Antarctobacter heliothermus: one gene and its partner. The protein of the gene in region 2 binds, or shares a complex with, the protein of the main gene of each other region. Links are inferred from orthologs where the notes say so. Each region holds a gene or a part of one and is shown on either strand. Other genes may lie near its edges. The genes, in order: clpA and clpS.

Evidence for each region.
Region 1: the proteins of clpS (region 2) and clpA are in contact, whole or in part, in a solved structure (PDB 1LZW), measured with the Escherichia coli proteins. The link is inferred for Antarctobacter heliothermus from one-to-one orthologs.

What each region holds. Positions count from the first base shown.
Region 1 is NZ_CP022540.1:495,759-502,796, forward strand. What follows is about bases 634-3,629. They hold clpA (ATP-dependent Clp protease ATP-binding subunit ClpA), read left to right. Parts: upstream 634-964; coding sequence 965-3,295; downstream 3,296-3,629. Other genes in these bases: gloB (hydroxyacylglutathione hydrolase), read left to right, coding at 634-811; ANTHELSMS3_RS02530 (M23 family metallopeptidase), read left to right, coding at 3,292-3,629. Also shown: more of gloB, read left to right, coding at 50-633; more of ANTHELSMS3_RS02530, read left to right, coding at 3,630-4,266; ANTHELSMS3_RS26590 (peptidoglycan -binding protein), read right to left, coding at 4,272-6,416. UniProt on the Escherichia coli protein: ATP-dependent specificity component of the ClpAP protease. It directs the protease to specific substrates. It has unfoldase activity. The primary function of the ClpA-ClpP complex appears to be the degradation of unfolded or abnormal proteins.
Region 2 is NZ_CP022540.1:1,647,909-1,654,622, forward strand. Bases 1,153-3,824 are described here. They hold clpS (ATP-dependent Clp protease adapter ClpS), read right to left. Parts: upstream 2,824-3,824; coding sequence 2,482-2,823; downstream 1,153-2,481. Other genes in these bases: ANTHELSMS3_RS07805 (SDR family NAD(P)-dependent oxidoreductase), read right to left, coding at 1,153-1,431; ANTHELSMS3_RS07810 (class I SAM-dependent methyltransferase), read right to left, coding at 1,471-2,460; ANTHELSMS3_RS07820 (HAD family hydrolase), read left to right, coding at 2,931-3,629. Outside these bases: hemF (oxygen-dependent coproporphyrinogen oxidase), read right to left, coding at 1-591; more of ANTHELSMS3_RS07805, read right to left, coding at 631-1,152; ANTHELSMS3_RS07825 (D-alanyl-D-alanine carboxypeptidase family protein), read left to right, coding at 3,947-5,413; ANTHELSMS3_RS07830 (alpha/beta hydrolase), read right to left, coding at 5,495-6,714. UniProt on the Escherichia coli protein: Involved in the modulation of the specificity of the ClpAP-mediated ATP-dependent protein degradation.

The DNA of each region.
Region 1 (7,038 bases), 1.2 Mb from region 2 along the record:
GCGCCACTCTGGTCGCCGACCATCCTGACAAAGCCGCGAAGGAAAGACCATGCCCCTCGACATCGTGACCGTACCCTGCCTGTCGGACAATTATGCCTATCTCGTCCACGGCCCCGACGGCACCGCGCTGATCGACGCCCCCGAAGCGGGTCCGATCATCGACGCGTTGGAGGCGCGCGGCTGGACTTTGGGGGTGATCATGCTGACACATCACCACCACGACCATGTGGGTGGCGTGGCTGAGTTGCGCGAAAAGTATGGCTGTATGGTCATGGGCCCCAAAGCAGAGGCAGCCAAACTGCCGAAACTGGACATGGCGCTGGACCCCGGATTTTCCGGCGGCACCGGCGAGGGGCTCTGCGAGGTGATCTCCGTGCCGGGTCACACGCTGGGTCATGTCGCCTACCACTATCCGCAGGCAAAGGCCGTGTTCACCGCCGACAGCTTGATGGCGCTGGGATGTGGCCGCATCTTCGAAGGCACACCGGAAATGATGTGGGAAAGTCTGGAAAAACTGGCCTCTTTGCCACCGGAAACCGTGGTATACTCGGGCCATGAATACACATCGTCCAACGCCGCCTTTGCCCTGACTATTGAACCGCAGAACGAAGCACTTATCTCTCGTGCAGCCGAGATCGACGCCGCCCGCGCGATGGGGCGGCCGACCGCGCAGGTCCCGCTTTCAGTAGAACTTGATACGAACCCGTTTCTCCGCGCGCCCTTGGATAGCGTCAAAAAGGCCGTCGGACTGCCCGGCGGAACTGACGCCGAAGTCTTTGCCGAGGTGCGCAAACGCAAGGACAATTTCTGATCACGCTCGCGGCAGGTTTCGGTCCCTTGTCCAAAAGTGATGCAGGAATCCTGAGAAAAAACTTGAAGGTTGGCCGCAATCGACCAAACTTTAACACTATGAGGCAATGCTGGTCCGAACCAACGGATCCGCGCAGACAAGAGGAGCACGCCCGTGCCTTCATTCTCGAACACCCTTGAGCAGGCAATTCACTCGGCTCTGGCGCTCGCGAACTCGCGCAGCCACGAATTCGCCACGCTCGAACACCTACTTCTTGCGCTGGTCGATGAGCCCGATGCCTCTCGCGTAATGAAAGCCTGTTCTGTCGATACGGAGGAGTTGCGCACCACGCTCGTCGAATTTATCGACGACGATCTGTCCAACCTCGTCACCGATATCGAGGGATCAGAGGCGGTGCCGACAGCCGCGTTCCAGCGCGTGATTCAGCGCGCCGCGATCCATGTGCAATCCTCCGGTCGCACAGAGGTGACAGGCGCCAACGTGCTGGTCGCCATCTTTGCCGAACGCGAATCCAACGCCGCCTACTTCCTGCAAGAGCAGGACATGACGCGCTATGACGCAGTGAACTTTATCGCGCACGGCGTTGCCAAGAACCCCGCCTACGGAGAGGCGCGCCCGGTTCAAGGTGCGACCGACGGCGAAGAAGAGGCCGTGCAGGCCGAATCGACCGCCGCAGGGGCCGACAAGGAATCGGCACTGGGCAAGTATTGCGTGGATCTGAACGCCAAGGCGCAGGCGGGAGACGTTGACCCGCTGATTGGCCGCGATTCCGAGGTAGAGCGTTGCATTCAGGTATTGTGCCGCCGCCGTAAGAACAACCCGCTGCTGGTGGGCGACCCCGGCGTGGGCAAAACGGCCATCGCCGAGGGGCTGGCGCGCAAGATCATCTCTGGCGAAGTGCCCGAGGTTCTGGCCAATGCCACTATCTACTCGCTCGACATGGGTGCCTTGCTCGCGGGTACGCGCTATCGCGGCGACTTTGAGGAACGGCTAAAGGCCGTGGTGACGGAGCTTGAAGAGCATCCCGATGGTGTGCTGTTCATCGACGAAATCCACACCGTGATCGGTGCCGGTGCCACCTCTGGCGGCGCGATGGATGCGTCCAACCTGCTAAAGCCCGCACTTCAGGGCGGCAAGCTACGCACGATGGGCTCGACCACTTACAAGGAGTTCCGCCAGCATTTCGAAAAGGACCGCGCGCTCAGCCGCCGGTTCCAGAAAATCGACGTGAACGAACCCTCGGTCGAGGATACCGTGAAGATCCTCAAGGGGCTGAAACCCTATTTTGAGGATCACCACAGCGTCAAATACACCGCCGACGCGATCAAAACCGCCGTGGAGCTGTCGGCGCGCTACATCAATGACCGCAAGCTGCCAGATAAGGCCATCGACGTCATTGATGAGGCCGGTGCCGCACAGCATCTGGTCGCCGCCTCCAAACGTCGCAAATCCATCGGCACGAAAGAGATTGAGGACGTGGTCGCCAAGATCGCCCGCATCCCTCCGAAGAACGTGTCCAAGGACGATGCAGAGGTGCTCAAGGATCTCGAAAAATCGCTCAAGCGGGTGGTGTTCGGCCAGGATGCGGCCATCACGGCGCTGTCTTCGGCGATCAAACTGGCCCGCGCGGGCCTGCGCGAACCGGAAAAGCCCATTGGCAACTATCTGTTTGCGGGCCCCACAGGCGTCGGCAAGACCGAAGTCGCCAAGCAGTTGGCGGACCAGTTGGGTGTGGAACTGCTGCGGTTTGATATGTCCGAGTACATGGAGAAACACGCGGTCAGCCGCCTGATCGGTGCCCCTCCGGGCTATGTCGGATTTGATCAAGGCGGCCAGTTGACCGACGGCGTCGATCAACACCCGCACTGTGTGCTGTTGCTGGATGAGATCGAAAAGGCGCATCCGGATGTGTTCAACATCCTGTTGCAGGTCATGGATCACGGCACGCTGACCGATCACAACGGCCGGGCAGTGGATTTCCGCAATGTGATCCTGATCATGACCTCGAACGCAGGCGCGCAGGAAATGTCGAAGGCCGCCATCGGCTTTGGCCGTGATCGTCGCGAGGGCGAGGATACCGCCGCGATCGAACGGACATTCACGCCGGAATTCCGCAACCGTTTGGACGCGGTGATCAGCTTCCGTCCGTTGCCTAAGGACACTATCCTGCAGGTTGTCGAAAAGTTCGTTCTGCAGCTTGAGGCGCAGTTGATGGATCGCAATGTGACCATCGAACTGACCAAACCCGCCGCCGAATGGCTGGCCGACAAAGGGTATGACGACAAGATGGGTGCGCGCCCACTGGGCCGTGTGATCCAAGAATACATCAAAAAGCCGCTGGCCGAAGAATTGCTCTTTGGTCAACTGGCCAAAGGTGGTGTCGTCAAGGTTTCGGTCCGCGATGGTGAGTTGTTCCTTGACCTGAGCGGCCCCGACAAGCCGCGTCTGGGATCGAAAAAACCGCCACTTCTGACGGCGGAATGACCCGGCCGCGTGCCGCATTTGCGACCGCGATGGCCTTGATTTCCTCCGCTCCGATCGCCGGGGCGGAGGAGTTTCGTCTTGTGGTGCCGCTGGACTGTACTCTGGGTGAGACCTGTTTCATTGAAGATTACGTTGACAACGACCCGGCCGAGGGCCGTCAACGTGATTTTTCCTGCGGGATCAACTCTCGCGATGCGCACAAGGGCACGGATTTCGCTCTGCTGGATTATGACGCGGTCAAGACTGGCGTATCGGTTCTGGCCGCAGCCCCTGGGATCATCAAACGCACCCGGGATGAGATGCCCGATGATCGGATGATGCGCGGCGTGACGGCGCAAAATGCCTGTGGCAACGCGGTGCTGATCGATCACGAGGGCGGCTGGCAAACCCTGTACTGCCATTTACGGCTGGGGTCTGTCTCTGTCGCTCCCGGCGATTTGGTGCAGTCCGGCGATCCACTGGGATTGGTGGGTCTGTCGGGCCAGACAAACCACCCGCATGTGCATATAACCGTGATGCGCGACGGCAAGGTTGTCGATCCTTTCCGCCCCCACGCCACGGGCACGTGCGGCGATCCGGTCCAAACACTCTGGACAGAGCCCCCCGCCTACACCCGGACCGGGCTGGTCACTGCCGGATTTTCCAACAGCGTGCCCACGCTCAAATCCGTGGCGGACGGAACTGCCCGCCGCGCGACCCTGACCCCCGATCAACCCATCGTTTTGTATGGCCATGCCGGGTATCCCCAACCGGGTGACGTGTTGACCCTGTCGGCCGACGGACCTGCGGGAACAAAGGTGTTTCGCGAAGAAATCACTCTGGACGCCGACCAAGTTAGCCAAATGCGCGCCTATGGACGCAAGGCATCGAAAGCAGGCTGGCCCACGGGGGAATATATAGGCCGGGCAAGGCTGACGCGTGACGGCATGGTCATCGCACATCGATTTGCCCATGTGACCGTGGAAGACTAGCGCAGTCAGCGCTCTGTCAGTTTCAATTCAATCCGCCGGTTGCGGGCCCAGGCCTCTGGCGTGTCCGCCGGATCTACAGGCTGGAATTCGCCAAACCCATTCGCCGCCAACCGCTGTGGCGGGATGCCATAATTGTCAATCATGTCGCGCACCACGGAAAGCGCGCGCGCTTGGCTGAGTTCCCAATTGTCGGAAAACTCACCGCCCGGCCTGATCTGGCGGTTATCGGTGTGGCCATCGACGCGGATCACCCAGTCGATGCCATTGGGAATCTCGTCAGCGATGTCCAGCAGGATGTCGGCGACTTCCTCTATCTCTCCACGTCCCGCAGCGGAAAGATCAGCCGATCCGACCTCGAACAGAACCTCTGATGAGAAGACAAAACGGTCACCTTCGATCCGAATGCCATCGCGGTCACCGATCACCGCGCGCAGCTTGCCAAAAAACTCTGACCGGTACGCTTCGAGGTCTTTCTTTTCTGCTTCCAACCGTTCCGCGCGCTCTTGTTCCAGCTTGCGCATGGCCTCTTCTGCAAGTCGGCGGCGACGTTCTTCGGCCGCCACCCGTGCGATGGCTGCGTTCAACTCGGAACCGAGGTTTTGCAAACGCACCTCCGACGCGGCATCCTTGGCTTTGGAATCATCCAGCAACGCCTGCAATTCCCGCAACTGACGGCGCAGCTCCGAGACGTTCTGGTTGAGTGCCTCAACCTGCAACTCCGCCCGAGTCGCGCGTTCTTCGGTCTGGCCCAGCTTTTCACGCGCCTGATTGAGCAGGATTTGCCGCTCTTCTGCCGCGTCCAGCCTTTCGTCCAGTTTGGCATCTGCCGCCTCTTGCGCCGCCAGAGCCGAGGCCAGCCGGTCGCGCGTTTCTTCAACCGATGCCTCTGCGGCAAGGCGAGCGGCCAACGCGGCGGCCAGTTTTTCCTCAAGCGATCGATTGTCGTCGGTCTGTTCCAGGGCGCGCGCTTCTGCCTCGGCCAACTGTTGGCGCAGGTCTGCAATCAGCCCATCACGTTGGGCGTCGCGGGCCCGTAGTGCTTGCAACTCGGCGGCAATTCGGTCGATTTGGCCTTTCAACAGGCCGATTTCGGCATCGCGTTCGGCACTGCGTCCATCCGCGTTGGACAACTTGCGTGTCAGTTCGGCGTTTTCCGAGTCCAGTGTGATGATCCGCGACATACCTTGCGCTGCCCTACGCTGGGCGGCTTCCAAACGGGTGCTCAATTGCGCCAGATCGCCGCGTAGCGTTTCCAGTTCTGCCGTCTCGGCGGTGCGATCCTCTGCCCGTGCCTCGGCCTGTGCCAATTCCTGTTGCAGGCGGGCCATCTGGGCATCGCGTTCGACTGCGCGAGCGCGGGCCGCATCCAGTTCGGCCGAAAGGCGCGCATTGGTAGCACCCAAAGCCATGACCGCCGACTCCTGCTGTGCCGCTGCACCACCCAACCGTGCCAACCGGGCAGACAAATCGGCGTTTTCGCTTTGCAGTCGATCAATGCGGTCACCGCGATCCTCGACCCGTTTCAAGGCCGCATCCAGCTGTGTCTCGATCTGGGCAATCTGGCCGCGCATCGTCTCGATCACATCGGTGCGCTCTGTTTCGCGTGTGCGGGCCTGAGCAAGCTGCCCGCTCAGCGCATCAACTTCATCACCCAAAGAGGCCACAACACCCTGCGCCTCTCCAATCTCATTTCGGGCAAGGGACAGCGCGACATCCAGCCGGTCACGTTCGGACCGCAGTTCGGTCAGGGCGGCAGCGCGGTCCTCTGCCCTGCCCTCTGCCGCCGATAGGTCTGACACCAGCGCCAGATTGCGGGCGCGCAGCGCCTCCAGTTCTGTCTTGAGCGCGTCAGCCTCAGCCAGACGGGCCAGCGCCTGCGCCAGTTGCGCAGACAGATCGGTCAACCGCGAGGCACGCGCCGTTGCCTCTGCCTGTGCATCTTTCAGGCCGCGTTCCGCCAGTGCGCGCGCGGCCTCTTCGCGGGCAAGCGCCTGTTCCACATCGCGTTGCGCGGCGCGTGACGTCGTCAGGTCATCGCGCAAGGCCGCCAAGCGGCTATCGGTCTGCGCGCCCTGCGCACGCGCATCGGCCAGCGTTTCTTCAAGTTCGGAAATCCGCGCCAGTGACACGTCGATCCGGTTTTGCAGCACGCGGGCTTCAGCCTCATCCTCGGCCAGGACTGTGGCCAGTTCCTGATTGATCCGCGCTTCCGCCTGACGCGCATCGGACAAGGACGCCTCTAGCTGGGTGATCCGCGCCGCTGCATCGTCGAGACGCGCCTTTAGCGCCTGTGCCGTCAGCGATGTTTCGTCCTGCAGATCGGCCAGTTGTGCCAACAGCCGCGTCTGGGCGCGACGGGCATCAGCCAATTGCGCCTCCAGCGCGTCGATGCGCGCCTGAAGGCCATCGCCCTGTTGACGGCCAGCCAATAGCGCCGCCGCCAGACGGGCGTTCAGATCCTTCTCTGCCTCACGCGATGCCGCCAGAAGCGTCAGGGTTTCTTCGGCCCGGGCACGTTCCTGTTCCAGCGCCATAGTCATCGCCGTCAGTTCGGCGTCCGCCTCTTCCAACCGTTTGCGCAGGGCCACAGCCGCCTCGGATTCGGCCAGCCGCGCGGCTTCTTCCTCGGTCAGGTCAGCCTCAAGCTCTGTCAGTTCGGCGGTCAGCGCGCCAATCCGTGCGTCTCGGTCCGCGTTGCGCGCGCGCAGGTCAGTGATCAGCGCCTCCAGCGCCTCACGCCGCGCGGCGGCCAGTTTGGCGGCCTCGGCCTGA
Region 2 (6,714 bases):
TGCGCGGTGGCGGTGGGGGATGTAGAAATACTCATCAGCCCATGCTTTTAGTTCCGGGTAGAGCGTGTGCCCATGCGGGTCCAGATGCGCCTTTTGGGTGGCGTGGAAATGCGCGGTGTCGTCGTCGTATTCGATGCAGGGGTTCAGGTCCGATCCGCCGCCGAACCACCACGCGCCGGGCGTCCAGAACATGCGGGTGTTCATGTGGACGGCAGGGGCGTGCGGGTTCTGCATATGTGCCACAAGGCTGATGCCCGAGGCCCAGAAGCGCGGATCCGCCTCGATCCCCGGAACGCCGCGCGCGGCCATCGCCTTTTGCGCGGCCTCGCCCAGCGTGCCGTAAACGGTGGAGACGTTGACGCCGACCTTTTCGAACACGCGGCCCCCGCGCATGACGCTCATCAAACCGCCGCCCGCATCCGATCCGTCGTCCGAGGCGCGTTTGGTTTCGGTGACGTCGAAGCGGCCCGGTGTTTCGTCGGCAAAGGGGCCCGTGGCGTGGCTGTCCTCTATCGCCTCAAAGGCGGCGACGATGTCGTCGCGCAACTGACGGAACCAGTCGCTTGCGCGGGTCTTTTCGGCGTCCATCATGCGGTGTCCTCCGGTTTCGCGATGTCATGTGAGGGGGCGTTAGTGGGCGGGGGCGGCCACCGGGTCCAGCAGGGTGCGCCCGCCATCGACGGTCATGATCTGTCCAGTGATAAAGCCTGCGCCCTCACAAGACAGGAACTGGACCGCATCGGCCAGTTCGCGAGGGGCGGCGATGCGGCCCAGCGGCGTGTGCTCTTCGATGTCAGCGCGGTAGCTTTTGTGCTCGCGCAGCGTGTCCTTGAGGCTGGACGACATGACAGAGCCAAAGGCAACGGCGTTGACGCGGATGCGGCGTGGCGCAAGTGCGACGGCCATCGAGCGGGTCATCTGGTCCAGCGCGGCACAGGACACGGAATAGCCCAGCAGTTCCGGGTGGGTGCGGCGCGCGGCGATGGACGACAGGTTGACGATCGCGCCGACTTGCCCCTCTTCCTGTCCTTCGGCCTGCTTGATCATGCGGCGCGCCACCAGTTGTGTCATGCGATACGACGTCGTCAGGTTTTGTGTCAGCAGTTGTTCGACAGTGTCGTCCTCAAGATCCAGCGGGTCAGAGGTCAGCAATTGCCGCGATCCGTTGATCAGAATGTCGACCCGGTCAAAGGCGTCCAGCGTGGCGGAGAGCAGGTTGGCCATGGTCAGCCGCTCGCGCAGGTCACCAGCGAAATAGCGGAGTGTGCTGTCGTCCGAGGTGTCGCCGCATTCCTTTATCAGCTGCGGCTCGTCCATGTCGGCCAGCATCACGTTTGCACCCTTGTTGGCAAAGTGCCGGGCGATGGCCAGTCCGACGCCATTGGCGGCACCGGTGACAATCGCGGTCTTGCCTTGGATGGAAAAACTCATGTGGGCCTCGTTGGGGTTGTCCGGCCACGTTAGCCGGGTTCAGCGCCGCTGTCGCGTCGGTCTGACGGCGTGAAGGATCTTGAAACGGGTGTCGCCGCCGATCTCAGTGGTTTCGCGGAACGCCTCTGCGAGGGCAGTCTCATAAGGCAGGTGGCGATTGGCCACAAGCCAGAGCCGTCCATGCGGGGCCAGCATCCGCGCGGCGGCGGTGACAAAGGCGCGACCGATTTGCGGGTCGGCCTTGCGGCCCTGATGAAAGGGCGGGTTCATGATGACGCCGTCCAGCGCGCTGGGTGGCGTCCATTCAGTGGCATCGGCCCAGTGAAATACGGCGCGCGGGTCGGTGACATTCACGCGGGCGCAGTCCAGCGCGGTCTTGTCCGCCTCGACCAGATGCAGTTCGGAGAGGCCTGGACGGGTCAGCGCCTGTTTTGACAGCCAGCCCCAGCCCGCGCCCAGATCGGCAAAGCGGCCCTTGAGGGTGTCGGGCAACGCAGCGGCCAGCGCCTGTGAGGCGGGGTCCGGCCCGTCTGCGGAAAAGACGCCCGGTGCAGTCAGATCGCCCGAAGGCAGGTGCGCAGGGGCGTGACGCCAGTCGGATAGATCGGCACCGCCCTGAAACCACAGGCATTTGCCATGCGCCTTGGACACCTGCCCCAGAAGGGGCAGGCGGGCGCGCAGGGCCTTGGCGATGGATTCGATCCCGTCCGTCTTGGCCCCATCGACAATGACCAGCCCGTCCGGCGTCAGTGCGCAGGCCTCTGCGATGCGGAGTTCGGCCAGATTGCGGGCGCGTGGCAGGGTGACGATGGCGGTGGCGTAGGGGCCAACAGGATCGGTCCGGGTGGCAACGCCGCGACGCAACCACGCGGCATGATCGGGGAAAAACCCTTGGACCACCTCGACGCGCGACGGATCAAACGCATCAAGGACGGCATCCCCCGGCGCGCCGAACAGGGCAATGGTCCCGCTGTCCGGCAGGACAAGGCCGCCGGTGGCAAGGGCGTAGGAGAGGCGATCTGCTGACATGGGGCGGAACGGCGCGGGCGCCTATTCCTTCTCCATCGTGCATTGCAGGGGGTGCTGGTGACGGCGGGCGAAATCCATCACCTGTCCCACCTTGGTCTCTGCAATTTCATGGCTGAAGACACCCACCACGGCGACGCCCTTCTTGTGCACGGTCAACATGACCTCAAACGCTTGCGCGTGGGTCATGCCGAAAAAGCGTTCCAGCACATGAACGACAAATTCCATCGGCGTGTAATCGTCATTCAGCAGCAGCACCTTGTACAGCGGCGGGCGTTTGGTCTTGGGCTTGGTCTGGACAGCCACGCCGACATCGCCCTCGCCGTCATCGGGCGGGGTGTCCGTCATCATGAACGTCCGTTTCATGTGGGCGTCTGTCATCGAACCGTTCGCGCATTGGGTTTCCAGGTACGGTCCCTTTATATAGGCTAAGGCGTGTTGCCGAAAAGGGGGCCGTTGGGGCTGAATACAGGATGGCGGGAAAACTGCAAACAATCGGATTCGATGCCGACGACACCCTGTGGCACAACGAACGCTTTTTCGTGCTGACTCAGGACCGTTTCGCGGATCTGCTGCGAGACTACGCAGAACGCGATCATCTGGCCGACCGGCTGATCGAATCGGAGCGGCGCAACATCGGCCACTATGGATTCGGCGTAAAAGGCTTTGTCCTGTCGATGATCGAGACCGCCATCGAGGTGACAGAGGAGCGCGTGCCAGCCTCTGTCATCTCTGAGTTGATGGAGGCAGGGCGCGAGATGCTGGCCCATCCGATCGAATTGCTGCCCCATGCCCGTGAGACGGTCGAGACGGTGGCGGGCACGCATCGTGTGGTTCTGATCACCAAGGGCGACCTGCTGCATCAGGAACGCAAACTGGCGCAATCGGGGCTGGGCGAGCTGTTTGACGCGGTCGAGATCGTGTCGGACAAGCAGCCGGACACCTATGCGCGCATCTTTGCTGCCTCGCCCGGCGGCGCGAGTGCGGCGATGATGGTCGGCAATTCGATGAAATCCGATGTGGTTCCGGCCATCGCGGCGGGTGCATGGGGCGTACATGTGCCGCATGATCTGGCCTGGGCGCTGGAGCACGCCGACGCCCCTGAAACGCCGCGCTTTCGCACAGTTGTGGATCTGGGTGACCTGCCTGACCTTGTGGCTGAAATCGGCTGATCCCGCGGCGCGCCCGAGTCGCCACATTCCTGCCTTAATTCGCCACAATCCCGCCGCATTGGACGGTCTAGGGGGCGGATCAAGCGGGATCGCAACATGTAGACACATGCCTGCGATAAAACCATTCAAAATCAGTATATTGCCGACTTCTCTTGAAGTCGTTCTCATGTTAGCATGAACTTAACCACGGTGCTGGCAGAGTCGCATCGGGACAAAGAAAAGAACCCCAACCGAAAAATCGGGGGGACGAGGCAGAAAGGCAGTGAATCGTGACGGGACGTCGCAGGACTCCGGGCCAGTTTGGCCCGCTCATCTTCATGTTTGTTTGGCTGTTGGTACTCGTGCCCCTCAGCGTGGCCGCCGCACCCTATGCGGCCATGGTGATGGACGCGCGCAACGGTAAGGTTCTGCATGCACAGAACGCCGACACCCGGCTGCATCCGGCCTCGCTGACCAAAATGATGACGCTCTATGTCGTCTTCGAAGCGGTGCAGAACGGTGAAATCACCATGGACACGTTGGTCACCGTCTCGCGCAAGGCCGCCGCCGAAGAGCCGTCGAAACTGGGTCTGCGGGCGGGGCAGAAGATCAAGTTGCGTTATCTTGTTCGGGCGGCGGCGGTGAAATCCGCCAATGACGCCGCAACCGCCATGGCCGAAGCCATCGAAGGGTCCGAAGCAGCCTTTGCCCGCCGGATGAACCGCACGGCACAGGCCATGGGCATGACTCGCACCACCTTCAAGAACGCGCATGGACTGACCGAAAGCGGGCATTTGTCCACGGCGCGCGACATGACGATCCTTGGTCGGCATGTGATCTATGACTATCCGCAGTATTATAATTTGTTCTCACGCAAGACGGCGGATGCGGGGGTGCGGCAGGTGTCGCACACCAATACGCGGCTGCTGAATTCCTACAAAGGCGCGGACGGGATCAAGACCGGTTATACCCGCGCCGCGGGGTTCAACCTTGTGGCTTCGGCGGAGCGCGGCAAGGAACGCGTTATCGCCACGGTCTTTGGCGGTCGGTCGACGGCCTCGCGCAATGCGCGGGTCGAAGAACTCTTGGACCTCGGGTTCAAGAAGTCTCCGGCTTGGGCCAACCTACGCGCGCCCAAGGCTCCGCCCTATCTGGGCAAGGGGGCAGGCGCGGTCGTCGTGGCCAAGACGTCGGACCCGATGCCCGGAACGCGGGCTAAGTCGATCCGTGTCGCGTCGGCGGCGGTGACGCGCAGTCTGCGACCGCAGGCCCGCCCGGGCAGCGTGGTCACGCCCGGCATGGTGGCCCCGATTGTGGCATCGGTGGGCAAGGAGATCGAACGGGAGCTACAAGAGATCGCCATGGTCTCGGACACGGCGCCAAGCCCGATCCCAAGCCCTGCGCCAGATCCATCGCCAGAGGCTGTGGTGGTCAGTGCTGTCGCGCCAACGGCCTCGGTCAAGCCGGTCCAGCGGCCTACAGGCGTGGCCGCGGCGACCCTGACGTTCAAGGATACCCCGACACCGGCGCGCAAGGCAGAGGTGGTGACCCGCCTGTCGACCTCGGGCGGGCGGCATTGGGGCATCAACGTGGGCCGCTATCCCAGCGAATTTGCTGCGCAAAAGATCCTGTTGCAGACCGCGCTTGCCGAAACGGCGTCGCTGGATGGTGCGTCGCGCAAGGTGGTGCGGGGCAAGACGGGTTTTGACGCCAACTTTATGGGCATGACCCGGGACAGCGCCGAACTGGCCTGTCGTCGGCTTCAGGCGCGTCAGATCACCTGTTTCATGGTAGGGCCGGGCTAAGTCTCTGTCTGATGCATGGTTTCAAACAACACGGGCCCGCCTTCTTCCAAAGGCGGGCCCGGTTTTTTGTGGGGCTCGGTGTCAGCGAATGGCCAGCAGAATGCGTTCCAGCACGCTCATGACACGATCCACCCGGGTCTGATCCGTCAGCAGATCAAACACCAGCAAACGGATCTCATCGCTGGTGCGCAGATGTTTGGCCTGCGCGTTCGAGATCACCCCGATGAGGTCGTTCGACGGGCAGACGCCCTCGCGGTATTCCCAGACGGTGCCGTTGCGGGCCTCACGCGCCTGCAGGCCGCAGCGCCGTTCGGGCGGGACGTCCTGCCAGAACAGGGTCATGATATCGACCAGCGCGGAGCTGTCGTTGGAGAAATAGTTGTGCGCCAGCATGTCGTCGCCCAGCGACGACATGTCGATGCTGTCGAGGGCAGGGTGCGTCAGCAGGATGTCGCCGCCCAGACCCGCACGCGGGGCAGAGCCGTGCAGCTTGCCCGACGACACCAGCGCCCAATCGGTCGAAGAAGCATAAAGCGTCATGCGCTGCGCCAAGGGGGCAAAGGTGCCCGCCATCTCGCTGAACAGATCGGCGTCGACGTCGGGCGCTGCAAACATCACCTGATCCAGGATCGGCGCGTCGCCGGGGCGCGCATCGCGCTTCAGCGCCATGATCTCCAGCGCATCGGTCAGAGCGCGGTTGCCCATGGAATGCGCCACCACGTTGATCGACCGCGCTCCGGACCGCAGCACCAGATCCTCCATGAAGCGGGCCAGACGGCGCCCGGACAGACGCACCACCGCCGCATCGGCGTTGTAGCCGATGGTTGTATCGCGCGAAGGCCATGAAAACAGCACCGGCACCGTGTCATTGCCCATGTCATGCACCATCTGCGCCGTGCGCTGGGCGGCATATTCAAAGCTGGTGTTGTAGCCGTGAATGAACAGCAAGAGATCACGCTGATCCTCTTCGGCAAATTCGTCCTGCAACTTGCCAAAGAAGCTGTCGGGGTCCACCGGCTCGACCGATTTCAGCAAAACGTGCTTGGACGGAGTGGCACGAAATTCCAGCCGCCAGATCGACGGCTTTTCAACCCGGCCGGCAACATGGCTGTCGGGAATGGTCACCGTGGCAATGCCCAATTCCAGGCGGTCGCCCCGTTCGCCGCCATAAAAGCGGGCGGGATGGGTTGCCCCTGTGCGGGCGCGATCGGTGGCATAAAAGACGTCAACCGCGTGAAACCCGCCATCGTCGGTGCCAAAAGCGGTTTCCAGCGATGGGCTGCCGAGCGCCTTTAGCATGG